Chlorobaculum parvum NCIB 8327: one gene and its partner. The main gene of each other region encodes a partner of the protein of the gene in region 2 in a complex. Links are inferred from orthologs where the notes say so. Each region holds a gene or a part of one and is shown on either strand. Other genes may lie near its edges.

What was found.
Region 1: the proteins of rpsG (region 2) and tig are in contact, whole or in part, in a crystal structure (PDB 3GTY), measured with the Thermotoga maritima proteins. The link is inferred for Chlorobaculum parvum NCIB 8327 from one-to-one orthologs. Residues at the interface, in WP_004081843.1 of Thermotoga maritima: Lys34, Lys52, Lys55, Glu59, Arg62, Gln63, Glu66, Asn67, Lys69, Val71, Arg95, Ala109, Lys110, Lys111, Gly112, Arg113, Pro114, Glu117, Glu121, Ile124, Ala125, Tyr127, Asn128, Asn129, Thr130, Gly131, Lys135, Asp139, Arg142, Met143; in WP_004081061.1 of Thermotoga maritima: Glu122, Val124, Val129, Leu130, Tyr133, Glu188, Gly259, Ile262, Tyr263, Glu266, Ser270, Glu273, Gln274, Glu277, Arg308, Gln311, Ile312, Ser315, Tyr316, Glu325, Arg329, Arg336, Leu363, Phe366, Trp367, Arg373, Leu377, Arg381, Leu384, Glu387.

What each region holds. Positions count from the first base shown.
Region 1 is NC_011027.1:295,017-306,567, reverse strand. The notes cover bases 8,717-11,551. They hold tig (trigger factor), read left to right. Parts: upstream 8,717-9,409; coding sequence 9,410-10,693; downstream 10,694-11,551. Other genes in these bases: nadC (carboxylating nicotinate-nucleotide diphosphorylase), read right to left, coding at 11,152-11,551; acpS (holo-ACP synthase), read right to left, coding at 10,789-11,142; CPAR_RS01455 (M16 family metallopeptidase), read left to right, coding at 8,717-9,230. Also shown: CPAR_RS01495 (cystathionine beta-synthase), read right to left, coding at 1-497; alr (alanine racemase), read left to right, coding at 663-1,817; CPAR_RS01485 (ComEA family DNA-binding protein), read left to right, coding at 1,850-2,386; CPAR_RS01480 (hypothetical protein), read left to right, coding at 2,386-3,255; CPAR_RS01475 (aspartate-semialdehyde dehydrogenase), read right to left, coding at 3,598-4,623; tRNA dihydrouridine synthase DusB, read right to left, coding at 4,645-5,688; recombinase RecA, read right to left, coding at 5,704-6,747; CPAR_RS01460 (SDR family oxidoreductase), read right to left, coding at 6,790-7,791; more of CPAR_RS01455, read left to right, coding at 7,902-8,716. UniProt on the Bacillus subtilis protein: Involved in protein export. Acts as a chaperone by maintaining the newly synthesized protein in an open conformation. Functions as a peptidyl-prolyl cis-trans isomerase.
Region 2 is NC_011027.1:178,055-193,987, forward strand. The notes cover bases 6,404-9,146. They hold rpsG (30S ribosomal protein S7), read left to right. Parts: upstream 6,404-7,411; coding sequence 7,412-7,882; downstream 7,883-9,146. Other genes in these bases: CPAR_RS00900 (4'-phosphopantetheinyl transferase family protein), read right to left, coding at 6,404-6,650; rpsL (30S ribosomal protein S12), read left to right, coding at 6,994-7,383; fusA (elongation factor G), read left to right, coding at 7,926-9,146. In the rest of the region: CPAR_RS00865 (hypothetical protein), read left to right, coding at 1-755; CPAR_RS00870 (DUF302 domain-containing protein), read left to right, coding at 922-1,320; magnesium/cobalt transporter CorA, read left to right, coding at 1,465-2,568; CPAR_RS00880 (YqhA family protein), read right to left, coding at 2,584-3,054; CPAR_RS00885 (DUF2971 domain-containing protein), read left to right, coding at 3,261-3,932; CPAR_RS00890 (hypothetical protein), read right to left, coding at 3,976-4,542; CPAR_RS10585 (PASTA domain-containing protein), read right to left, coding at 4,574-5,659; more of CPAR_RS00900, read right to left, coding at 5,925-6,403; more of fusA, read left to right, coding at 9,147-10,040; tuf (elongation factor Tu), read left to right, coding at 10,092-11,273; rpsJ (30S ribosomal protein S10), read left to right, coding at 11,351-11,662; rplC (50S ribosomal protein L3), read left to right, coding at 11,697-12,326; rplD (50S ribosomal protein L4), read left to right, coding at 12,346-12,972; rplW (50S ribosomal protein L23), read left to right, coding at 13,007-13,324; rplB (50S ribosomal protein L2), read left to right, coding at 13,349-14,188; rpsS (30S ribosomal protein S19), read left to right, coding at 14,222-14,518; and 2 more genes.

The DNA of each region.
Region 1 (11,551 bases), 110 kb from region 2 along the record:
TGGCTGAAAATTTCCGGGCCGGTGCCGCTCTGGTGCACCTGACGGCTGACCGGATTTTCGTACATGTTGGCGAACCAGGCGTTCGGCATCGTCCGGACAAGGTTTTCAGCCACGGCTACGCACCCGTGCAGGTTGCCGCCCGTAGCTTCGGACGGGGTGAGCACCAGTTCAGCGCCAAGCGCACGGAGCACATCCTGCTTCTCCCGGCAGATGCTGTCCGGCGCGGCGAGCAGCACTTTGTAGCCCTTGCTCACGGCCACCATAGCCAGCGCGATGCCGCTCGTGCCGAAGGTCCAGTCCACCAGCGTCATGCCGGGATGGATGAGGCCCTCTTCTTCAGCCTCCTTGACGATGGCGGTCGACACCCGGCAATAGTGCGACATGCAGGGATTCATGTATTCAAGCTTCGCCATGAAGCGCGCTTTTTTCTGGCGGGTAAGCTGTTTCATGGGAACCAGCGGAGTGTTGCCCGAAATGTCGAAAATATCGTTGGTCATGGCGAAGATTGATGTGAGTCGGTGTTGTTCTGATTTTTAATATACATAAACAACGGTGCCGCTAAAAAGTGTCAAGGACCTGATCGATACGGTTTTGACAATCAGGCGTAAAAAACGTTTTTTACAGCATATCCAGATCAAATAAACCGCATCCGCATCACCGCCTTGAGCGCCGATTCCCGACAAAATTCCAGCACCGCTGACCCGGCTGCCCCCAACCTTTCCGAAGCACTCATCTCGCTCGGAAATCTCCGGCACAACCTGGCCTGCATCCAAGCCATCAGCGGCTCGCGTTGCCGCATCATGGGCATCGTCAAGGCTGACGCCTACGGGCACGGTGCAGCTCAAGTCACCGCGACGCTCGAAGAAGAGGGAATCAGGGAGTTCGGTGTGGCCAATATCCACGAAGCGATCGAGCTGAAGCAAAGCCACCGGATGCAGCCGGAGTCGCGCATTCTGGCGTTCGCCTCGCCGCTTGCCGGGCACATCGAGCACTACCTTGAGCACGATGTCGAGATGACCGTCTGCGACCACGAAACCGTTCGGACCGCTGAAGCCAAAGCTGCTGCGAGCGGCCGACGGCTGCGAGTACAGGCGAAAATCGATACCGGCATGGGCCGACTCGGCGTTACGCCCGAAGAAGCGCACAGCCTGCTGGAGCTGATCGACCGCTGCCCGAACCTCGACCTCGTCGGCATCTACACCCACTTCGCCGAAGGCCACAAGGCCGGTGGTTTCACCGCCCGCCAGCTCGAACAGTTCCTCGATGTAACCGGTGGATACGAACAGCGCACGGGCAGAACCGTGCTCAAACACGCGGCCAACAGTGGCGCCATCGTCTCCACGCCCAGCGCGCGGCTCGACATGGTGCGACCCGGCATTTTGCTCTACGGCTGCCACCCGATGGACGCCGAACCGACGAACGTACCGGTGAAACCGGTGATGCAGTTCCAGTGCAAGGTGATGTTCGTCAAGAAGGTGACGGCAGGAACGTCGATCAGCTACAGCCGCACCTGGAGCGCGCCCACAAGCACGAACATCGCCACGCTCTCGGCCGGTTACGCCGACGGCGTGCACCGCACGCTTTCAAACAAGGCGACGGTCTCCATCGGCGGCAACCGTTACCACCAGGTCGGCACAGTCACGATGGATCAGACGATGGTCGATCTCGGCCAAAACCGCTCGGTCAAGGTCGGCGATACCGCCGTGCTGTTCGGCTGGGACGGCCCATCAGCCGGAGAGCAGGCCATCGCTGCCGGAACCATCAGCTACGAGCTGCTCTGCGCGGTCTCAAAACGGGTCAAGCGCGTGTTCGTCTGACCATCTCCACAACGCAACAGAAATTCACCCCTATGAATTTTCTGAACAATCTTGCCGTCAAACTCGGCATCACCAAATCGGAAATGACTGCCGTTACGCTCCTCAGTTTCTTCCTGCTGCTCGGAGGCACGATGAAATACAGCGGCGCGATGCAGGATACCGACAAGGCAATCAAGCAAGCCGAAGCCGCCAGCTTTTCGGAAGCCGATGTCGATAGCCTTCTCGCCCTGGCTTTGCAGGAAAAAAGGTCGGGCGGAATAAGCGATGCTCGATTGGTAGCTGAAAACCTGCCCATCACAACTGAAAATGAAAGGCCAGAACAGACTGACGCAATAGCATCGACAAAACCTGCGTCCAAGAAAAAGCTGACCGGCACAATCGCCTTCAACACGGCTTCCAGCGCACAGCTTCAACGAATTTCCGGCATCGGCCCGGTCATGGCCAAGCGGCTCGTCGAGTTCCGTCAGCGAAAAGGGGGAAAAGTCGAACATTTTAACGATTTTCTGGAAGTGAAGGGGATCGGGAAAAAGAAACTCGAACGCCTCAAACAGCATCTTACCCTCGACTGATGAGCAGAAGCCAGATCGCCTGTGCCTTCGACACCGGCAGCACCACCATAGCCCGAGTCAAATCAACCAGTGCCGGCTCATACACCATGACCATGTGCCGCACCATCGACGGCGGCCTGGATGAGCTTGGCGGCCCGAAAGGCATGAGGCTCGCCAAAAAGCTGGTTTCGTTGCTCAGGGAGTGGCGCGACGAGCCGGTGGCGCTCTCTTTCTCACCCGCGGAAATCCGCACCCTTCCGGCATGGTTTCCCGAACAGATCGCTTCCGGCAGCTGCGACGAGCTGTGCAGAATCGAAGCGGGTTACTTTCTCAACAATCTCGAATCGTGGCGCTGGCACGACATGAAGCTTGAGCCCGCCGCGGGACAAGACGATAAGCTGACGCGCCGGATGCTGTTGTTCTACCCGTCCGCTCCAGCCCGCTTTATCGAGCAAGAGCTGGAACGACATTTCGAGGTGAGCACGTGCGGCGTGCATATCGAGCCGCTTGCCCGATTGTCGGCAGGAACCGGCAAGACCCAGACGGTGCTGGAACTGGAAAAACGCTATGCCGCACTTTCCCGGTCGGTTGACGGAAAGATCGACTACTTCAGGTACTGGCCGGTCAAAGATGAAAGTGAGCGGAACTACTTCGCCATAACGGAGCTGACCGGCTCACCGATCGGAGAGCGGACTGTTTTGGTTACAGGCTCCGAAGTCAACCCCAAAACGATTGAACGCATCAGCCGGGAGACCTCTCACTCACTTGAGCCACTGGAGCTATCCAGATGGGTCTCTTCAGAAAAAAGAGCCAACAAAAGCAAATCACCAACCGCCACTATCCGCGCCGTCAGCACAGCCATCATGGCACTGAACGACGGGATTGGGTGAGGATTGCCCCCTGCGCCCTTCCAATTTCTTCCTGTAGGGGCGAACCTGCGTGTTCGCCCTAATGTGACAGGCATTCCCTGAACGACTGTTCGGCGAGATACTTATGAATACAAGTAAATCGCACCTCTTTCCTCGCTCGAACTCTTCGGCGATGAGCACATACCTCGACGGCCATTCTGGCGCTGAACATTTCCGTAATTTGACAGCCCCGCCCAACGACCTTGCCGTCCTTTTCGTCCTTTCCCGCCAAATAAAAAAGGGCAGACACACAGGTCTGCCCCTACAAATCGTAAATACCATTCCCGTTCCTGAATCAGCCGACCGGGATCATTTCAATCATCCTCACAGATTCCCCACCAGCAACTCGGCGATCTGCACGGCGTTGGTGGCCGCGCCTTTGCGGAGGTTGTCGGCCACAACCCAGAGGTTGAGCGTGCGCGGATGCCAGTAGTCTGGGCGCAGGCGGCCAACGAACACCTCGTCGCGCTCGTAGGAGGTCATCGGCATCGGATAGATTCGAGCGGAAGGGTCGTCCTGCATGACGATGCCCGGTGAGCCGGCCAGCAGCGCGCGCACCATCTTGATGTCGTAGTCGCGCTTCAGCTCGACGTTCACCGACTCGCCGTGGCCTCCGTAGACCGGAATGCGCACAGTGGTCGGAGAGACCTGAATCTCCTGATCGTCGAAGATCTTGCGGGTCTCGTTGACCATCTTCATCTCCTCCTTGGTGTAGCCGTTCTCCGTGAAAGCGTCGATCTGCGGCACGGCGTTGAAGGCGATCTGGTGGAAGTGGGTAAAGGTTTCCGGATCTTCGGGGATGTTGCCCGCCAGCTCGCTTTCGAGCGCGTCGCGTCCCGCTTTGCCCTTACCGGTCACCGACTGGTAGGTCGAAACCACAATGCGACTGATGCCGTAGGCGTCGTAGAGCGGCTTGAGCGCCACCACCATCTGGATGGTCGAGCAGTTGGGATTGGCGATGATCGGGGCCGCCTTGCCTTCGCGGTCGAAGATCGATTCGGCATTGACCTCCGGGACGACGAGTGGCACCCCCTCCTCCATGCGGAAGGCCGAGGAGTTGTCGATCACGATCGCGCCCGCCTGCGCGGCCACAGGAGCCCACTCCAGACTGGCCGAGCCACCGGCGGAGAAGAGGGCGATGTCGACACCTTCGAAAATTTCCGGCGACGGCACTTCGGTGACGAACTCGCGCCCCTTGAAGGTCACCACTTCGCCGCGGCTTCGGGGAGATGCCAGCGGCACCAGCTCGCTGACGGGAAAATCGCGCTCTTCGAGCACCTTGATCATGGTTCTGCCGACAAGTCCTGTTGCGCCGAGAACGGCTACTCGATAGCCTGCATCACTGCTCATAAAATCAGATAAATGATAGGTTTAGTAATTCAGAATCAGTTTGGGCGAGTGGTCGTTCAAAAATTCACCACCCTCTTTGAGAAGCCCCTCGCGGTCGAGCGCTTCGCACGCTGCCTCGAACTCCCGGAGCAGTTCGACGATCACCGCCGGGTCGGGTTCGCGCACCAACAGGTTACGAACTTTCGACACGCCAGGCAACCCCTTGAGGTAGGTCGAGTAGTGGCGGCGCATCTCCAGCACGCCATGCTTTTCGCCCTTGTACTCCAGCGACAGGCGCAGGTGCTCCCTCGCGGCGTCGATCCGGTCGCGATACGACGGAAGCGGCAGGCGCTCGCCCGTCTTGACGAGGCTTTTAGCCTGCGCGAAAATGAACGGGTTGCCGATCGAGCCGCGTCCGATCATGATGCCGTCCGCGCCGGTTTCAGCGAACATCGCCACGGCGTCATCGGCGCTCCAGACGTCGCCGTTGGCGATCACCGGAATCGAGCAGGCTCGCTTGGCTTCGGCGATGCGCCCCCAGTCTGCGCGGCCTTTGTACATATCGCTGCGCGTGCGACCGTGCACCGCGACCGCCTGGATGCCCGCGTCTTCGAGCCGCCGCACGGTGTCGGTGATGTTGATCGAGTCGTGATCCCAGCCGATGCGCGTCTTGGCAGTCACCGGCAGCGAGACGGCGCCAACCACCGCCGCGGCGATGGCGGAGAGCTTCTCCGGCTCTTTCAGCAGCGCCGCGCCCGCGCCTCGTCCGGCCACCTTTTTGACCGGACAGCCGAAGTTGATGTCGAGGCAGTCCGGCTCGAAGCTCTCGGCAATCGAGGCCGCCTCGACCATCGATTCGACCGTGTTGCCGAAAATCTGCACCGCCACGGGTCGCTCGTGCGCATCCATTCTGAGCTTGCGTATCGACTTCTCCGCGCCGCGCCGGATCGCCTCCGCGCTGACAAATTCGGTATAGACGATGTCCGCCCCGTGCCGCTTGCAGAGTTGCCGGAAGGCACGGTCGGTCACATCCTCCATGGGCGCGAGGATGATGGGGCGGTCGATGTCGATCGGTCCGATACGCATGGTGTTCTGCCCGGCTTATTCGGTTGGCGTTCCGGTCAGCGTGTCGCGAACCTGCTGGCGGATGGTGTTGCGCACGGTCTCGTCCTCCTTCAACAGGCGCTTGACGTTCTCGCGCCCCTGACCGAGCTTTTCGCTGCCATAGCTGAACCACGCGCCCGCTTTCTTGATGATGCCGAACTCGACGGCCAGATCGATCAGCTCGCCCAGCACCGAGATACCCTCGCCATAGAGAATGTCGAACTCGGCGATTTTGAACGGCGGTGCAACCTTGTTTTTCACCACCTTGACCTTGGTGCGGTTGCCGACAACCTCTTCGCCATCCTTGATCTGCGCGATCCGGCGGATGTCGAGACGCACCGAAGAGTAAAACTTCAGCGCCTTGCCGCCGGTGGTGGTTTCGGGGCTACCGTACATCACGCCGATCTTGTCACGAAGCTGGTTGATGAAGATGCAGACGCTGCTCGATTTGGAGATCGCGCCGGTGAGCTTGCGCAGCGCCTGGCTCATGAGCCGCGCCTGGAGGCCGACCACGCTGTCACCCATCTCGCCTTCGAGTTCGGCCTGCGGCACCAGCGCAGCCACCGAGTCAACGACGACGATGTCCACCGCGCCGCTGCGCACGAGCGTTTCAACGATGGAGAGCGCCTGCTCGCCCGACTCGGGCTGGCTGACCAAGAGCGAATTGATATCGACGCCGAGCTTGCGGGCGTAGGTGGGATCGAAGGCGTGCTCCGCATCGACCAGCGCAGCAATACCGCCCTCTTTCTGCGCTTCGGCGATGGCGTGCAGGGCGAGCGTGGTCTTGCCGGAGGACTCCGGGCCGTAGATTTCGGTCACGCGGCCACGAGGAAATCCGCCCACGCCGAGCGCGTAGTCGAGCGCCATCGAGCCGGTCGAAATCGCCTTGACGTGCATCACGGCTGAATCATCGCCGAGGCGCATGATCGAACCTTTGCCGAACTGCTTTTCGAGCGTTTCGATTGCCAGGTTGAGTTGCTTGAGCCTTGCCGGATCGACCACCGGCGGCTGTGCTGTCTGCTTTGAGTTCTCTTTATCCATGAAAATAGTAGGGGTATGTGAATTGAAAATTTGCTATTCGGATTACAACGCCACGGCGCTCCTGAGGGTTTCGTCAAACGGCCGGTAGCTGATGCCAAGCTCCTGAATCGAGCGCAGGTTGCTGAACCGAGCGGAACGCGAAGCCTGCCGAATGCTCTCGATGCTGACGAACGAAGGGCGTCCGGTCAGCATCGAAAAGAGCTCGCCGCCAGCTCCGGCTGCAGCTCCGGCCAAGTTGCCGACGACCATCGGCTTGCCGGTGCGGCTGCCAGGCAGAGCGGCGATGCGGCTGAACAGCTCCCGGAAGGAGAGATTTTCACCGACAATGATGTAGCGCTCGCCCGATTTCCCCTTCGTCCACGCTGCGATATGGGCGTCTGCCGCATCCCTGACGTCAACAAAGCCAGTCGATCCTTCAGGACAGAACGGCACGCGCCCCTCGTAGATCAGGCGCAAGGTTTCGTTCGATGAACTGACGGGCATACCCGGCTCCGGGTTCCGGCCGATCACCACGCCGGGATTGACCATCACCACGTCGAGCCCTTCAGCCAGGCCGCGCCGGCATTCGAGTTCGGCCAGGTGCTTGGACTCCATATAAACGTTGTGGCGCTGCCATTCGGTAAACGTGGAGTGCTCGGTGGATTCAACAACGACGCCATCCACGGTCTCGGAACCGACAGCGGCAATCGAGCTGGTCATCACCATGCGCTTCACGCCGTGTTCAAGGCACGAATCGACCACATGGCGAGTGCCAAGCACGTTGGTATCATGCAACCGGTTGCGGAAGTTGCTGGTAAAAGCGATCATTCCAGCGCAGTGAAACACCACCTCCATCCCCTTGACCGCTTCTCCAATGGCGATTGGATCGTGCACATCCGCGCGAACGATCTCGACCGGAAAGCCCTTGAGGAACGAAGCGTCCGAACCCGCTCTGACCGCAACTCGGCAACGCACGCCTTCACCGAACCTGCCGATAAGATCAAGCAGAAGCCGTGAACCTATGTAACCCGTTGCACCGGTAATGAGTATCGGAATTGCTGACATGAACGATGGAGCAGTGGCGCCCTTCTGAAAACTCCGGCATCTGTGAAGCGATGCGGCCCAGCGCCGATTTGTTTTTAATAATAAGAAGAATAAAACGAATAAACCGTACATTGCACTCAAATCCATCCGCAATCGTGAGAAAAAGTCTTTCACCGGCAACTCCTGGCTCTGACCGGCACGCTGAACAGCGCCTTTCCTCAGGTGACATCCGAAGCGCAACCCTGCCCAACGGCCTGCGCATTGTCAGCAACCTGGTGCCCTACGTGCACAGCGTCACGCTGGGAATCTGGATCAACGCCGGCTCGCGCGAAGATCCCGAAGGGCTCGAAGGAATTGCCCATTTCATCGAACACGCCATCTTCAAAGGCACCCGCAAGCGGGACTATATCGACATCGCCCGCTGCATCGAGGAGGCAGGCGGCTACATCGACGCCTGGACCACCAAGGAGCAGACCTGCCTCTGCGTCCGATGCCTCCGCGAGCACCTGCCGCTGGCTTTCGACCTGCTGGCCGACATGGTGCGCGATCCGGTCTTTCCGAAGGAGGAGATCGAAAAGGAGCGCGAGGTGGTGCTCGAAGAGATCGCCAGCGTCAACGACACGCCCGAAGAGCTGATTTTCGAGGAGTTCGACCTGCGCTCGTTCCCCGGCCATCCGCTGGGCACGCCGATTCTCGGCACCGAAAAGAGCATCGAGCGTTTCTCGCGCAAGAAGCTCCGCGCCTTCATGCACCGCCACTACGTACCGTCGAAGATGCTCGTGACGGCAGTCGGCAACATCGGCCATGACGAAGTTGCGCAGCTCGCCGAATCGCATTTCGGCAGCATGGAAGAGCCTCCGGCGACTAAAGAATCGATGCGAAAGCAGTTCGATATTTCGGAGTACAAACCCTTCTCGGTGACCACAAAAAAGCGCATCTACCAGTCACAGCTCCTGCTCGGAACCATCATCCCGCGAGACGATAGCCGCTTCTGGAGCCTGATGGTGCTCAACGCCATGCTCGGCAGCGGCATGAGCTGCCTGCTCAATCTCGAACTGCGCGAAAAGCGCGGGCTGGTCTATCAGGCATACTCGTCGCTCTCCTTCCTCGACGAACTCACTACGTTCAACATCTACGCAGGAACCGACAAAGGCAAAGCGCCCAAAACGCTGGAAACCATCACGGAGCTGCTCAACAGCAAAGCGCTGCAAGAACCAGACCCGGACGACATCAGAGCGGCCAAATCGAAAATGCTTGGTTCACTCATCATGGGGATGGAAAAGATGACACGCCGCATGTCGCGCATCGCGCAGGATGTGTTCTACTACGGCCGTTACCAGTCGCCCGCTGAAAAAGCTGCCCTGATCGAAGCGGTATCCGAAGCCGACGTCGCCGAAGCTGCCGCCCTGCTCAGCCGCCCCGAGCAGCTCTCGACACTGATCTATAAAGCGAGCCGATAAGCCTGCATCAAACAGCCCGCCACTACGAGTCTGCCAACAGAAGCATCCAAAGGAGACTGTTTCAAAAGGATCGAAAAAATCGTATAATTAAAGCTTAAAATTTTTCAGGGAATCCTCACGGGCCGCACAGAACAAAACGGCAACCGGGATGCCCGCAACTTAACCGGTCACGAAGAGCCTTGCAAAAGAATATCACGAATGTCAGCGACACCGAGCAGCAACTTGAAATCATTCTGACTGCCGAAGAGTACCAGCCCGAATACGACCAGCAGCTTGAAGAGGCGCGCAGGTCTATCAAGATCAAAGGCTTCCGTCAGGGGCACGTTCCTGTCGGCATGCTCAAGAAGATGATCGGCCCTTCCCTTGAGGCCGAGGTTGCTGAAAAAATGGCATCCAAGCACTTTTCCGCCATCGCTGATGAGGAGAAAATCAATCCGGCCAGCCGCGCGCAGATCGACAGCTTCAACTTTGGCGACGGCGAGCTGACCATCAAAATTTCCTACGAAATCCATCCTGAGTTCGAGCTTAAGGATCTTTCCGCCTACAGCTTCACCCAGGCTGAATACAGCGTTACCGACGAAGATGTCGAGCGCGAAATCAAGCTGATTCTCAAAGGCCACGGCACGATGGTGACCATCGAGGAAGCTGCCGGCGAAGGCGACACGCTCATTGGCGACGTCACCAAACTCGATGCCGATGGCAACGCCGTCGAAAACGGCAAAAACGAGAACCACCACTTCAACCTCGAATACCTGCCGGCTGACAACCCGTTCCGCATGGCGCTCGAAGGCCGCAAAGCCGGTGACTCGGTCGAGGTGAACGTCGAGCCAAAAGAAGAGGGTGGCGAAGCTATCCGCTACCGCGTTGATGTCAAGGAGGTCAAACGCCTCGAACTGCCGGAACTCGATGACGAGCTGGTCAAGGAGATCACCCAGCAGCGCTTCGAAAACGTCACTGACTTCAAGGCTGACGTCAAGCTGCAGCTCCAGGCCCACTTCACCGACAAATCGGAACAGGATCTGCTCGAAGCCATGTCGGCCAAGCTGATCGAAGAGCATCCGGTACCGACTCCGAAAGCGATGGTCGCTTCGTTCCAGAACATGCTGCTCGAAAACGCCAAGCGCCAGATGGGCGGCCAGTTCCCCAAGAGCCTGAACGAAGCCGAGTTCCTCGAAACGCTGAAGCCGAATGCTGAAAAGCATGCCCGCTGGCTTCTGGTCAGCCAGAAGATCGCCAAGGAGAACGAGCTGAACGTCACCGACGAGGACATCAAAGCCTACGCTGAAAAAGAGGCCGAGAAAGAGCCTTCACTGACCGTCGAACAGCTGGTGAGCACCTACATGTCCACCGAGTTCAAGGACTACATCATCGATACGATCCTGAAAGAGAAAATCTACGACGTGATCAAATCGAAGGTGACCATCACCAAAGAGGCCACGCCGATTCCGGAGCATCAGGGCTAATCGGACTCGACCCGATACGCGGTTCGTCCGCAGCTATTGCAAAAAGGGCTCATCGACAACGATGAGCCCTTTTTTTATGTCTCTGTAACCCGGATTCAGAGCGGCTGCACGAGCGCCATCGCCACGGCGGAGTGGCGGTCGTGGGAGATGGAGATGCTGACCCGGTAGGAAAGGTGCGGGGCATGAAGCGTCACCTCGGGCTTGCCCGCTTCGTTGTTCAGCACTTCGATGGAATGCCAGCCAAGCTTATGACCGATGCCGGAGCCGAGCGCTTTGGAAATCGCCTCCTTGGCGGCAAAGCGTCCTGCAAGGCTTACTGCGGGATCGGGCTTGGCAAGGCACTGCTCGATTTCGGCAGCGGTCAGCACCTTGTTCATGAAAGCCTTGCCGGAGCGTTCGTACACGGCCCGGATGCGGGCGATTTCAACGATGTCAACCCCGATTTCCATGCAGAATCGTCAGGTACGTTCGATTTTCATGGAGAGGTCGAGCGCCTTGACGCTGTGCGTCAGCTCGCCGATGGAGATGTAATCGACGCCGGTCAGCGCGATCTCCGCGACGTTGTGCAGATTAATGTTGCCTGAGGCTTCGAGCCGGATGTCGCCATAGCCATTGGCTTTCACCCAGCGCACGGCTTCCGCCAGATCATCGACCATGAAGTTGTCGAGCAGAATGATATCCGGTCGGCAGGTGCAGGCCCTCACCAGCTCGGAAATGCTCCGCACCTCGGTCTCGATCTTGACGTTCACCCCGTGCTCCTTGCAGTATGCTTTGGCCCGGTTGATCGCCTCATCGACGCTGCCGGCGGCATCGATATGGTTGTCCTTGATCAGAATCATGTCGAACAGCCCGAACCGG
Region 2 (15,933 bases):
GCTCGTCGGAGGCTGCCGAGGCTGAGGCGCGGATTCTGCTTTCCGGCGTGCACCTGCTTGCGCCGACGCGCCACCTCAAGGAGTACTACCTCCAGAAGTACCACGGTCGGCTCGACCACGGTTTGATGACCATCGTGTCGCCGTCGTTTGATCGGTCGCATCCAGCTTTCGGACGCTCGGCAGCCGAAGCCTCCGACACCGTGTTGCGCATTGCACTTCTGGTGGAGGAGCTGCCCAAGGCCGAGCTGAAGGCGTTGATCGCCGGGCTTGAAGCGTGGCTGCAAGGGGGGATTCCCGCGGGCGGCGTCGAGTTCTTGCTGCTTGGCGCCGGAGCTTCGGAGTTGTTGCGCCGGGCAGCGAAAAAGCCGCTTGAAAAGCTCCTCACGCTCGACGAGACCGGCGGCATCGACAGCGAGCTGAAGCTCTCCCGCAAGGCCGGATTTTTCTGTGCGGTTCAGGCCGGCACGGCGTCCAGCGCCAGCACCGTACCCGATCGCCTTGCCGATGCGCTTGGCATGGGGCAGGCGTTGTGCGCCATTGCTCCCGAAGGCGCAACCTCGCGGCTGGTGCTCGACGCCGGGGGGATGTACGCGCCGGCGGGAGATGCCGGAGCCATCACGGAGCTGTTCCGCGCGATGGCCTCAGGCTGGTTTGCACGAACCTTGCAAGGCGCACCAGAGCCTATCCGGGAGAAATACGACATCTCCGAGGCGATGCGCGCACTGACCAGCGTGATCGCCAGCCAGCCGGTGTAGGCAGGCGTACCCCATTGACGTATTGCTACGAGTGCGTTATTTGAGTATATACCAATATGCTCTTGGCGTTGCTCGCCCCTTTCCGTTTATCGCAATAACGCGGTTTGCATTAAGCGCCTTTTGCCTTGCTTTTTCAGTGCCAATCATCAATCAAGGAGATCACTCTATGGAGATTAAAACCCCATACGCTTTCGGAAAAACCATCGATCTGCCCTTTGCCGAAGCCGATCCGAAGGTTCGCGCAGAGCTTGCCAAAGAAGGGTTCGGCGTCATTTCGGAGATCGACGTGAAGAAAAAATTTGCCGAAAAGCTTAAGATCGACTTCCGCAACTATGTCATTCTCGGCGCGTGCAATCCGCCCATTGCCCATCAGGTGCTGAGCCGCGAGTTGCCGGTCGGAACGCTGCTGCCCTGTAACGTCGTACTCTACTCCACCGACGACGACAAAACCTCCGTGGTCGTCATGGACCCCGTGCCTCCGCTTTCGATGGCCGAACATCCGGAAGTCGTAGCGCACGCCAAAGAGGTGGCTGAAAAGATGCATCGCGTTATTGCTGCCCTCTGATCGGCTTTTTTTTGCTTTTGTTGGTTAACAATTGATAATCCAGCCGTCCTGATCGTGAGCACGGGGCGCCTGGATTTTTTTTGTGCGACGGCGGGGTTACCTTTCAAAAAACGGGCTGGCTTCGCAACGCTTACACTGTGACCGATGAGCACCGGAAATCATACGCCCCACAAGAAAAGGCAGAAAAAGCGGATCTTCCGAAGCCGCGTCAAAGCGCTCGGCCAGCCGCCGGGTTCCCTGATCCATATCGGTGAGCAGAAGGTCGAACAGACCGGCATCACGGCATTCGGCTACGATGAGGGGCAGGCAGTTGCGGTTGAAGTAAAGAATGTCGAAGAGTGCCTTGGCTTGAAAGAGCGTTTCAAGGTGCTCTGGATCAACGTCGATGGCTTGCATGACACCGCGGTGATCGGCATGCTCGGGGAGCTGTTCGGCATCGATTCGCTGACGCAGGAGGATATTCTCGACACCGGGCAGCGCCCGAAGGTGGAGGATTTCGAGCGATACCTCTTTCTGTCGCTCCGGATGCTCGATTTCAACCGTGAGCTGAACGAAATCACCCAAGAGCAGTTGAGCATCGTGCTCGGCCCCGGCTATGTCATCACTTTTCAGGAAAAGCCCGGCGACATGTTCGAGCCCGTGCGCCAGCGCATCAGAAGCGCCGCTTCCAAACTCAGGAAGCATGATGCCGACTTTCTCGCCTACGCGCTCGTCGATGCGGTGGTCGATCGCTACTTCTCGATCCTCGAAGAGATCGAGAACCGCATCGATACGCTCGATTCTGAAATGATGGCCGACTTCAGCCAGGAGGCCTTCAACGCGCTTTATGCCATGAAACGGGAGCTGATCATTTTCCGCAAAACCGTCTGGCCATTGCGGGAGATCATCGGCAGCATCACGCGGGAGGATTTCGACGTCGTGGGCGAAGGGGTCGATCCCTATTTCCGTGATATTTACGACCACATCGTGCAGGTGATCGACACCATCGAAGTGTTCCGCGAAATCGTTAACGGCATGCACGAAACCTACCTGGCCGGGGTGAACAACCGCATGAACGAAATCATGAAGTTCCTCACCATGATCGCCACGGTCTTCATGCCGCTCTCATTTATCGCCGGCATCTATGGCATGAATTTCAAATACATGCCCGAGTTGAGCTTCCATTGGGGATACTTCACCGTACTTGGTGTGATGGTGCTGATCGCGATCGGGTTTATGGTTTACTACCGATCGAGGAAGTGGTTCTGAGCGGCGTCCTGAGGCCTATTTCTTTTTCTTGTTGCTCACAAACCAGGTCAGCCCCGCCGTGACCAGCGCGATCGCCCCGCCAAGCCAGATCAGCTCCTGTTCTCCGTGCCACTTGATGACATGGCCGAGAAACACTACGCCCATAACCACGACGATGACGCCGACCAGCTTGTCTTTCAGGTCGTCGAGCGTGTGAATTTCCAGCCAGTCCGGTACGGGAATTGAGTCGTCGATAAACAGCTCGTACAAGCCCAGCGAAATCATGAAAAAGACTGTGCCGAGCAGGAACAGGTCGATGGCTTCGATGAACCCGAGCACGAGCAGCTTGCCGGTTTTGCCGGAAATGTCTGCGTGCATGACGGTGTCGGCAATGAGTTGCACCACCGAAATGCCGCCGAAGACAAGCAGCGTCAATGAGGCGAGGAAGGTGCCGACAACGGCGATGAGAACGAGATAGCGGCTTGAAGAGAGCAGTCGCTGTAACATGATGGTGTGATGAATTGATGAACGTGAATTAGCAGCGCATAAGTTAGGTAATGCCGAGGTGAATTGGAACTGCTCAGCGTGGGTTTTCCAATAAGCGTTTTCTTTCAATATCCGCAGGATGTAGATTTCAGGATGTTGCTGCTAATCGCTTTTCTTGACTTAAGAAACAGACCATCTCAATTCAATTAATGTCAGAGTTCAATCTTATGTCATTGCTCTATAAGTTCAGGCCAGCGGAACCATTATCATATTTGATTGATATTTTGCTCGAGCAACGCCTGTATTGCTCAAAATATGAAGAACTTAATGATCCTTTTGAAGGGCAGTTTATCGAAGAAATTCTTGATACACCTGAATTAAGAATGGCCATGTATGCAGTTGCAAAAACAGGCTTAGGATTCTCGCCTACGAATAAACCAATAAGTCGCATGATGAAGTCTGTTACAGATCTTCCTATGAGCAAGCATGATGATTTGCGAATATGCAGCTTGACGTCAACGTTATGTGATGTGAGAATGTGGTCTTTGTATGCATCTGGACACAAGGGGGTTGCGTTCGAATTGGATTTTAGTGGACTTGATATCAATGCGCATCAGGTTATCTACGAGCCTGCTTTAAAAAAATGGAGTACAACTTTGATGGGGGCGCCATCAGCTGAACAAGTGCTTACTCGCAAAACTGAACACTGGACGTATGAGCAAGAGTATCGGATATTTGCCAGGGATGAGTACGTGTCTGTTGCAAACCGGATTCGCCGCGTGATTCTTGGGGCGCGAGCTACACCGATGCTCGAGAATCTTGTGCGTCGGTTGGCTGGGGAACAAGTAGAAGTTGTCAGAGCATCGTTGGATGTTGATGGTGTTCGTATTCCTAACTAGGTAAACTTATCATCCCCCTTTCATCTCTCCAGTACGGTTTCGCTCATTCCACCGGAATGCCTTCGCCGAGATCGATGATTCCTGGTAGCGTCACGGTTCCGAGCGCTTTTTCCAGAAGCGTTACGTCGAGGCATTTGATGCTGCCTTTGCCTCGGCACTCTCCTGTGTGAATCTTCATGATTTTTCCACCGGTTATTTCGAGTGTGAATCCCTTGAGGTTCAACTGCACGGTGATGTCGAACGCGATGGTTTTTGAGATGATGCGGTCGATTTCGACCTCGATTTCCGGTTTGTGCCTTGATGAAATGGTGTGCTCAAGCAGCGGTTCGAGGTAGGAACGGTCTGGCGGGTAGGTTTCGGTATCGGTATATTTTGAGAGGTCGAAATAATTTTTCCATGCCCGCAGCATGATTTTCGCCAGATCGATGTCGAGCAGTTTTCCGACATGATCGACGACGCTGCTCCAGACCGGTTTCCACTGGAGCGCCTGCTCTTGTGCGGGCAGGTTTTTGCGCAGCTCTTCAAACACCTCTTTTTTCTGAAGCTTGTCGAGCGTGGAATCATCGCGGTTCAGATGGCCGAAAAAATCGCCGAGGGTGACTGTCTGCATGGTTTTCTCCGGGTCGGTCTTCTGTTCGTTGTTATGACGGGTGGATTTCCTGCACGCCGTTGTCCGGGCGGATGGTTACGACAATCGTCGGAGCTTTTTCAGGATTTCCGGTAGTCTGCACCTGCTGGGTTCCCTCATCGAGCTTTTCACGGATGGAGACATGAACTTCTTTGTTGCGCGGGGCTGCTTTGACGCGGCTGCTTCGCATGAAAAGAAGGGCTCCGCCGATGATGGTCATCAGCGCTGCTCCGCCGAAAATGGCTGGCCATGGTGGAGTTTTCGTCGGCCGGGACGGTTTCTTTATGATTGGCGGCGCGGCGATGGTTCTTAATGTCAGCACGACCGATGAGCCTTTTCGGACGGTGGTGGGCGGCTCGGGATTTTGGCTGGTGACGACAGCCTCATCGTTCCGGCTGTTCATAGTGTCCGTGATTGGTATCAACCCTGCACGTTCGATGACCTTGCGGGCATCGCCCAACTCAAGCCCGACAACATGGGGAACCTCGACCAAGCTTCGGATTGAGAGCACCAGCGCGACAGGCGTACCAGGCTTGACTCTCGTCCGGGCTTTCGGCGACTGTTCGATGATTGTGCCCGGTTCGCCATCGGATTCGGCGCTGGTGAGCTGGCCGAACTGTAAATCAAGTTCCGAGAGTATCGAGCGGGCTTGGTTCAGCGGCAGGCCGGTCAGTGGGGGAACGGTGACCATGGCGGGCTCGGCGATCACCAGCGAGACAGCTGTGCCGGGCCTGACTCTTGCTCTGGCCTCGGGGGACTGCCGGATGACCGTATCCGGTTCATCGCTGGATTCGGCGCGCGTGACCTGGCCGACTCGCAGGTTTGTGTCGAGAAGCGTTGCCCGGGCATCGTCCAGCGACAGACCGGCAAGTGATGGTACGGTAATCAGGATGGGACGCAGGCCTTCGATTTGGGGGCGTGGCTCCGATGAAGCACCGTCGGCCGGCGGTGGGGTGGACATGACGGCCGGCGGTTGGGAACTGCTGGTGTTCGAGGTGTCGATCAGTGCCGGATTATAGGCGGCAAAAGCCTGTAAAGAAAGGCCTTGCAGCACGGCAAACCACCAGGCAAGGCAGCATGTGAGGAAAGCTTTTCTCATGGCTGGAGCTGTTGTTCGGGATGCAGGTTTCAACGGGGGCACGCAACACCATCCTGCAGGTGGTCGAAATTGAAATCCTTATCCCGAAAGCGTTCAGGCGTCTGTTTTCTGCGTTTTGTCCTTCAGGAGTCGTCAGGAATGTGCACTGAAAACATCGCTATCCGTAAGTGGCCGTCAGCTTTGTTTTTTAAAAATAGTCTTTGACGCTATGATTTGAAAGGCCAAATCTGAGGTGCCGTTTGCGGTCTGGCGACGGCATGCAGGTTCAGAAGTCGATATACTCGCCGTTCTGGAGGGTGTAGCGATGCAGTTTCAGGGGTTCGTTGTCGTCGAGGCGGATCGCCAAAGCTGTGGCGTAGCCGCAGATGCGATCGAAGACGGGGGTGACGCAGGTGAGCGTCAGGCTTTCACCAAACTGGACGTTGAAGCGGGTCATGCGGTACTGGGCCGCCACGTCCGAGGCAAGCAGGCCATGCTCGAGCGACCAGCCGCTGGCCTTGATGAGCGCCTCCTTGATGCACCACAGCTTGATGAAGGCTTTATTCTTTTCCCATGCAGGCAGGTTGACAACCAGCGCGTACTCCTCGGCGGAGAAGTAGTTGCGGGCAAGCCGGTCGATCCCCTCGACCGTGCGGATGCGCTCGATATCGATGCCGGTTTCGGCATGGCCGGAGAAGGCATATGCTATCTGGTCGCCGGAGTGAGAAAGGTTGAACCAGAGGCCGGAGTTTTCAGGAAAGGCAATGACGGGTTTGCCGACAGCCGTGGTCGCAAAGCGGATGCGAGTGGGATCGGTGTCGAGGGTTTCACCAATGATGCGCCTGAGCAGTCCTCGCCGCATGATGAAGCGTTTCCGGTCAGCTTCGAAACGAAACGTGTCGATCCGCACTCGTTCATCGTCCGAAAGAAGGGCAGAGAGCTCCTCCTCGGGAATTCCGATGGCTTGAATGTCGGTATGGATGGCCGTGACACTCTCTTTGCTGATGATCATCGTTTCTGGTCGGTCGAGGGTTGTGGTTCGATGATGATAATCATTTTCTTCGACATAGCCGTCAAGACCGGCAGTTTCGGGCGGTGTGCTTTGATCGCTATGATGCCAGGACACCATATTCTTTATACGATTAAGGCCGAAGATCGAGAGGGAACAAGCACAATTTGGTGGTTTCCTGCAAAGAGAGGCTGAAGAATGGAGAAAAGAGGTCGATAAATCAAAAAAAACGGGGATTCATATTTTGTTTTTTATGGTAAATCTTTTACTTTGGTCGTCCTTATGGTTTTTCCTGATTGGATTTCACCGGGAATCTCAAACGAAATAGAAAAAGAGAGTTTACTGTATGCCGACGATTCAGCAGCTTATCAGGCACGGAAGAAGTATGAAGGCGTCTAAGACCGCCTCACCGGCTCTGGAAAAGTGCCCTCAGAAAAGAGGTGTTTGCACCCGTGTCTACACGACCACTCCTAAAAAGCCGAACTCCGCGCTTCGCAAGGTCGCTCGTGTTAGGCTGTCCAACAAGATCGAGGTGACTGCATATATCCCTGGTGAGGGTCATAATCTTCAGGAGCACTCCATTGTGCTGATTCGCGGCGGAAGGGTTAAGGATCTTCCTGGTGTTCGCTATCACATTGTTCGTGGCTCTCTCGATACGTCGGGTGTTGCTGATCGCAAGCAGAGTCGTTCCAAGTATGGTGCCAAGCAGCCGAAAGCTGGTGCCGCGAAGAAGTAATCAAACTGAATTATAACTCGGGTTTATAATGGGAAAGAAGGGTGCCGGATACGGATTGCGAGGCGGTGATTTTCGTTACAATGACGAGACGGTCGCTCGCCTGATCAATGCTGTTATGCTTGATGGTAAGAAAGAGGTTGCAACCAAAGTTGTGTATGACGCTTTTGATATTATTGCATCGAAGAGCGAAGATGGCGATGCTCTTGAGGTGTTCCGCAAGGCGATGAGCAATGTCGCTCCGCTGGTCGAGGTTCGCAGCAAGCGTGTCGGTGGTGCCACCTATCAGATTCCGATGGAGGTTCAGCCGGCAAGAAGAACTGCGCTGGCATTCCGCTGGATCAAGCAGTTTGCTACACGGCGCGGTGGTCGCTCGATGGCCGAGAAGCTTGCGGCCGAGTTGCTGGATGCTTCCAACGAGCAGGGGGCTTCCGTGAAGAAGCGCGACGAAGTGCATCGTATGGCAGATGCGAACAAGGCATTTGCTCACTTCAGGTTCTGATTCTGAAAGAGAAGAACGAATTATATAAATATTGATCTAAGTTATGGCACGGCAAGTTGCGTTAGATAAAGTCAGGAACATTGGCATCATGGCCCATATTGATGCTGGCAAGACCACGACGACCGAGAGGATTCTCTATTACACGGGTCGCTTGCACAAGATGGGTGAGGTTCATGAGGGCGGCGCTACCATGGACTGGATGGAGCAGGAGAAGGAGCGTGGTATTACGATTACCTCCGCTGCTACCACCTGTTTCTGGACTCCAAAGTTTGGCAACTATTCCGGCGTCAATCACAGGATCAATATTATTGATACGCCTGGTCACGTTGACTTTACGGTTGAGGTTGAGCGTTCGCTCCGCGTGCTCGACGGTGCTGTTGCGCTGTTCTGTGCTGTCGGTGGTGTTGAGCCTCAGTCCGAGACGGTCTGGCGTCAGGCTAACAAGTACGGCGTTCCGAGGATCGCCTATGTAAACAAGATGGATCGTACCGGCGCTGATTTCTTCAACGCCGTCAAAGCGATTCGTGAGCGCCTCGGGGCCAACCCGGTTCCGATTCAGATTCCGATCGGTGAGGGCGAGATGTTCGCCGGCTTCGTCGATCTGATCCGCATGAAGGGGATTATCTACGATAAAGAAGATGGCAGCACCTACGAAGAGGTTGCTATTCCGCACGATCTCGAAAACGAGGCTCGTACCTGGAGGATCAACATGCTTGAGGCTGTCTCCGAGCTTGACGAGACTCTTCTTGAAAAATACCTGAACGGCGATGACATTACCGAAGAAGAGATTCGTTCGGTGCTTCGTCAGGCTACCCTCAATGTTTCCATTATTCCGGTGCTCTGCGGCTCGTCCTTCAAGAACAAGGGCGTGCAGTTTATGCTGGATGCCGTGATCGATTACCTGGCTTCGCCGGTCGATGACGGTGTGGTTGAGGGGCACGACCCCAGAACTGAAGAGGAGATTGTTCGGCAGCCGAAAGATGAAGAGCCCTTTGCGGCGCTTGCGTTCAAGATCGCAACCGATCCGTTCGTCGGCAAGCTGACCTTCTTCCGCGTCTATTCCGGTGTGCTCAATGCAGGTAGCTATGTACTGAACTCGGTGACTGGCAAGAAAGAGCGTGTCGGTCGCGTGCTGCAGATGCACTCCAACAAGCGTGAAGAGCGCGACGCTGTGTACGCTGGTGATATTGCCGCCGCTGTCGGCCTCAAAGAGGTCCGTACCGGTGATACGCTTTGCGACGAGAACAAGCCGATCGTGCTTGAGAAGATGGTGTTCCCGGAGCCTGTTATCGAGATCGCTGTCGAGCCGAAAACCAAGGCAGACAACGATAAACTCGGTATGTCGCTTGCCAAGCTTGCTGAGGAAGATCCGACCTTCAGGGTGAAAACCGATGAAGAGACCGGTCAGACGCTGATCGCCGGTATGGGTGAGCTTCATCTGGAAGTTCTGGTCGATCGTCTGAAGCGCGAATTCAAGGTTGAGGCCAACGTCGGTCAGCCGCAGGTTGCCTACCGCGAAACTATCCGCGGAACGGTCGAGCACGAAGGTAAATTCGTTCGTCAGTCCGGTGGTAAAGGTCAGTTCGGTCTGGTCGTGCTCAGGCTCGAGCCTCTCGAAGAGGGCAAGGGCTACGAGTTTGTCGACGAGATCAAAGGTGGCGCAATTCCTAAAGAGTATATCCCGTCGGTGAATGCCGGTATCCAGCAGGCCATGAAAGATGGTGTGGTTGCCGGTTTCCCGATGCAGGATGTCAAGGTTGCGCTGATCGATGGTAAGTATCACGAGGTCGACTCTTCGGAAATGGCATTCAAGATCGCTGGTTCGATTGGTTTCAAGGGCGCTGCCAAAAAGGCGAACCCGGTACTGCTCGAGCCGATCATGAAGGTAGAGGTCATCACTCCTGAAGAGTATCTCGGCGATGTGATGGGTGACCTGTCCGGCCGCCGCGGTCACATCGAAGGTATGGGCGAGCGCGCAGGTGCGCAGTTCGTCAAGGCCAAGGTGCCGCTTTCCGAAATGTTCGGCTATTCGACGACGCTTCGTTCCATGACGCAGGGCCGTGCGAACTACTCAATGGAGTTCGAGACCTATCGCGAGGTGCCGCGCAATATTGCTGAGACCTTGCAGGAGAAAAGGGTCGGAAAGGATTCCGAATAACAGTTTTTTTCACCGCATCACTAAACAAGATAACCGACAGGGAGAACAGCTATGGCTAAAGAGTCATACAAGAGGGATAAACCTCACGTAAATATTGGTACTATCGGTCACGTTGACCACGGCAAAACCACCCTTACCGCAGCAATCACCTCGGTGCTTGCTAAATCTGGTAAAGCAGCAGCTCGTGAGTTTGGTGACATCGATAAGGCTCCGGAAGAGAGGGAGCGCGGTATTACCATCTCGACCGCACACGTCGAGTACCAGACCGACAAGCGTCACTATGCACACATCGACTGCCCCGGTCACGCTGACTACATTAAAAACATGATCACCGGTGCTGCCCAGATGGACGGCGCTATCCTCGTCGTTGCCGGTACCGACGGCCCGATGCCTCAGACTCGTGAGCACATCCTGCTCGCCCGCCAGGTGAACGTTCCTGCGCTGGTCGTCTTCCTGAACAAGGTTGACATCGCCGACCCGGAACTTCTCGAGCTGGTCGAAATGGAACTCCGTGAGCTTCTCACCGAGTACGGTTTCCCGGGCGACGATATTCCGATCATCAAGGGTTCCGCTCTGAACGCCCTGAACGGCGATCCGGAAGGCGAGAAAGCCATCATGGAGCTCATGGACGCTGTTGACGACTACATTCCTGAGCCGGTTCGTGACGTTGACAAGCCGTTCCTGATGCCGGTCGAAGACGTGTTCTCGATCTCTGGTCGTGGTACTGTCGGTACCGGTCGTATCGAGAGGGGCATCATCAAGGTTGGTAACGAAGTCGAAATCGTCGGTATCAAGCCGACCACCAAATCGGTTGTTACCGGTATCGAAATGTTCCAGAAGACCCTCGACGAAGGTCAGGCAGGTGACAACGCCGGCTTGCTCCTCCGCGGTGTGGACAAAGAGGCGCTCGAGCGTGGTATGGTTATCGCCAAGCCTGGTTCGATCACCCCGCACACCAAGTTCAAGGCTGAGGTGTACATCCTGAAGAAGGAAGAGGGCGGTCGTCATACTCCGTTCTTCAACGGCTATCGTCCGCAGTTCTATTTCAGAACCACTGACGTGACCGGTTCGGTAACTCTCCCTGAGGGTGTCGAGATGGTCATGCCTGGTGACAACCTCTCCGTCGATGTCGAGCTGATCGCTCCTATCGCTATGGAAGAGAGCCTCAGGTTCGCTATCCGCGAGGGCGGCCGTACGGTTGGTGCCGGTTCGGTAACCAAGATCGTCGAGTAATCGACAGATTGTTATCCCGGGGCGAGGCAGCGCTCTCGCCCCTTTTTTATTGAAACCATCGAAACAGGGATAGACCAGTGGCTGTTCAGCAAAAGATCAGGATTAAGCTCAAGTCGTACGACCATAGCCTCGTTGATAAGTGGGCTTTGAAGATTATCGATGTGGTCAAGCAGACGGATGCCATCATTTTTGGCCCCATTCCGCTTCCCACGAAAACTCATGTATATACGGTCAACCGTTCCCCTCATGTGGACAAAAAATCCCGTGAGCAGTTTGCATTCTCATCGCACAAGAGGTTGATCGAGATCATCAACCCGACGGCCAGAACGATTGATATGCTCATGAAGCTCGAGCTTCCCAGTGGCGTTGATGTGGAAATCAAGTCTTAAAGTGTTTTAAAGTAAATAGAAAAGCTAATCGGATATGGGTGCGATTCTCGGGAAAAAAATCGGCATGACCCGTTTATATAACAATAAACGCGAAGCTGTTCCCTGCACGGTGATTCAGGCCGGGCCGTGTTTTGTGGCTCAGGTCAAGAGCACCGAAAAAGATGGCTACGATGCCTATCAGCTCGGCTTCGGCGAGCGTGATGAAAAAAAGGTCACCAAGCCTCTTGCAGGCCACTATAAAAAGGCCGGTAAGACCCCCGGTTACCTGCTTTCAGAAGTCAGCAAAAGCCTGATCGCTGGTGAACTCGAGGCTGGCGCTACGGTTGCCGTCGATGTCTTCACGGAAGGTGAGATTGTCGATGTGCTGGGTGTCACCAAGGGTAAAGGATTTGCCGGTGTGGTCAAGCGCCACAACTTCGGTGGCGGTTCCAGAACGCACGGTCAGTCCGACAGGCTCAGGGCTCCGGGTTCGGTCGGCGGTTCTTCCGATCCGTCCAGAACCTTCAAGGGCACCAGAATGGCCGGAAGAATGGGTGGAGAAAATAAAACGGTCAGGAATCTCGAGATCGTCAAGGTTATGCCCGAATCGAATCTCATCGTCGTGAAAGGTGCTGTACCGGGACCGAAGAACTCCTATGTAAAGATTGTTTCAACAACCAAGTAAACGGTGAGTGCAGAGAACAATGGAATTAAAAGTACTCAATATACAAGGCGCAGAAACCGGTGAAGTGGTTACGCTGAACGATGATATTTTCGCCGTTGAGGTTTCCGAACACGCTATGTACCTCGATGTGAAGGCGATTCTCGCCAACCGCAGACAGGGTACCCACAAGACCAAGACCCGCGCTGAAGTTCGCGGTGGCGGCAAAAAGCCGTATCGCCAGAAGGGCACCGGTAATGCACGCCAGGGCTCGTCCCGCTCGCCGATCATGGTTGGTGGCGGCACCATCTTTGGCCCTCAGCCCCGCTCCTACGAGCAGAAGGTCAACCGTAAAGTCAAGCAGCTCGCTCGTCGTTCTGCTCTGAGCTCGAAAGCCGCAGCAGGTCAGATTGTCGTGGTTGAAGATTTCAGCCTTGAGTCGATCAAGACCCGTCCGGTGGCCGACATGCTCAAAAACCTCGGTCTTGCCGAGAAGAAAACCCTGCTTATGATGCCGCACTACGATAATGTGGTCAGCACCTCCGGCAGGAACATCGAAAAGCTGAACATCCAGGTCGCCGATCAGGCTTCGACCTACGATATTCTCAACAGCCAGGCCGTGCTTTTCCAGAAGGCCGCCCTGCAGAAAATAGAAGAAACATTAGGGTAATCCACCGTTTGCCAGTAAAAAGGAGAAGATTGCAATGAAAAACCCGTTGTTGCGGCCGTGGCTGACCGAAAAGAGCACCGGACTCACTGAGCAGAAAGGCCAGTATGTGTTCCAGGTCAAAAAGGACGCCGACAAGAGCGATATCAAGAAGGCTGTCGAGGAAAAGTTCAATGTTGATGTCGTTTCCATCCGTACGATCAATTGCCTCGGCAAAACCAAGCGGCAGTATACCAGGAAAGGACTTATCGCCGGCAAAAAGAGCGACTGGAAGAAAGCGATTGTGACGCTTGGCGAAGGCCAGGCCATTGACTACTATGCCCAGCCAGCCGACAAGAGCGATAAACAGGATTAACAACCGGATAGATAAAACAGTACGATGGCAGTCAGGAAATTAGCTCCGAACACTCCGGGCACAAGGTTCGCTTCATACGCAAGTTTCGAGGAGATCACCAAGAGTGAGCCCGAAAAAAGTCTTCTCGTACCGCTCAAGAAAAGCGGTGGCCGTAACACCAACGGGCGCATAACCTCCCGCCACATGGGCGGTGGTCATAAGCGGTTCTACCGACTCATCGATTTCAAGCGTAACAAGGATAACGTTCCTGCCAAAGTCGCTGCTATCGAGTATGATCCGAACCGTTCTGCAAGAATTGCACTTCTTCATTATGTTGATGGAGAAAAACGTTATATTCTCGCCCCTAAAGGTTTGAAGGTCGGTGATCGCATCGAGAGTGGCGAAAAGGTGGACATCAGGGTTGGTAATACCATGCCGCTGAAGAACATCCCGCTCGGCACCGATGTGCACAACATCGAAATGAAGGCCGGCAAGGGTGGACAGATGGCAAGGTCAGCCGGCTCCTATGCTGTGCTTGCTGCTCGTGAAGGCGTTCATGCAACGCTCAAGCTGCCATCCGGCGAAATCAGGAAGGTCCGTGTTGAGTGCCGTGCAACCATCGGCGTTATCGGCAACTCCGAGCACGAGAACATCAGCCTGGGTAAAGCAGGTCGCAGCCGCTGGTTAGGCATTCGTCCGCAGACTCGCGGTATGGCCATGAACCCGGTCGATCACCCGATGGGCGGTGGTGAAGGTAAATCCAAATCTGGCGGTGGCCGCAAGCATCCGAAATCCCCATGGGGTCAGCTTGCAAAGGGTCAGAAGACCAGAAATAAAAAGAAAGCCTCGACGAAGCTGATCGTTCGCGGCCGGAAAGCCAAGTAACATTGCGGTAACTAACAACAAGCAGAGAGAATTATGCCAAGATCACTGAAGAAGGGTCCTTTCATCGAATTCAAGCTGGAAAAGCGGATCCTTGATATGAACAGCAAAGGTGAAAGAAAGGTTGTGAAGACCTGGTCTAGAAGTTCGATGATCTCTCCTGATTTTGTCGGTCACACCGTAGCGGTTCATAACGGCAAAACTCATGTGCCAGTGTACGTTACCGAAAACATGGTCGGCCACAAGCTTGGCGAATTCGCTCCGACCCGGTTGTACCGTGGCCATGCGGGCGGCAAGGCAGAGAAGGGCGGTTCGGCACCCAGGAAAAAATAAACTGAATCAAGCGGAAAGGTAAAGAGATATCATGCAAGCTAAAGCAATTTTACGGCATACCCCGACGTCGCCCCGCAAAATGCGGCTCGTAGCCGGCCTTGTTCGTGGCAAGCAGGTCGATCAGGCGAAAGCCATCCTGCTCAACTCCACCAAGAGTGCCTCCCGTAACGTGATGGTTACGCTCAAATCGGCTGTGGCCAACTACTCGCAGCTTAACCCCGATGAAAGGGTCAGCGACAATGAGCTGTTCGTTAAAGCGGTTTTCGTCGATGAAGGACCTTCGCTCAAAAGGACTTCTGCCCGCACCGATGGGTCGTGCATACAGGATTCGCAAGCGTTCGAACCACCTGACGATCATCGTTGACAAGGTCAAGACACCGGTAACCAAATAAACAAGGAGATAGCATTGGGTCAGAAAGTAAATCCAACCGGATTCAGACTGGGAATCATCAAGGACTGGACCTCCCGCTGGTATGACGACGGACCGGTTATCGCCGAAAAGATCAAGCAGGATCAGGTTATCCGTAACTACATTTCGGCCAGACTCAAAAAAGAGAAGGCCGGTGTTTCCAAGGTTGTCATCGAGCGTACGACCAAGCATATCAAGATCAACATCTACGCTGCCCGTCCAGGCGCCGTGGTCGGTCGCAAGGGTGAGGAGATCAACAACCTTTCCCAGGAGCTGACCCGCATCACCGGCAGAGAGGTAAAGATCGACGTGATCGAGGTGATCAAGCCCGAAATTGAGGCGCAGCTCATCGGTGAGAATATCGCCTACCAGCTGGAAAATCGCGTCTCTTTCCGTCGCGCTATGAAACAGGCGATCCAGCAGGCCATGAGGGCAGGTGCCGAAGGTATCAGGATTCGCTGTGCAGGCCGTCTTGGCGGTGTTGAAATCGCCAGATCCGAGCAGTATAAAGAGGGCAAGATTCCGCTTCATACCCTCCGCGCCAACGTTGACTACGCAAGTGTAACCGCTCACACCATCGCTGGTGCCATCGGTATCAAAGTTTGGGTGTATAAAGGTGAAGTGCTCGTCCAGAGGCTCGATGCCATCGAAGAGGAAGAGATGAAGAAAATGCAGGAGCGTCGTAACGATTCACGTGGCAGAGGCCGTGGCGATGGCCGCGGTGCGAAACGCCGCCGCCGTCCTGCTGCGAAAAAAGCCTGACGAGACTATAATACCATATAATTCGAAATAGAATGGAGTTGCCGGTATGTTAATGCCAAAGAGGGTTCAATACAGAAAGACACAGCGTGGCCGCATGAAGGGGAACGCCCAGCGCGGGACTGCCGTTACGTTTGGCTCCTTCGGCCTGAAAGCTCTGGAGCCGGCATGGATCACCAGCCGTCAGATCGAGGCTGCCCGTGTCGCCATGAACCGATATATGAAGAGAGACGGTAAGATCTGGATC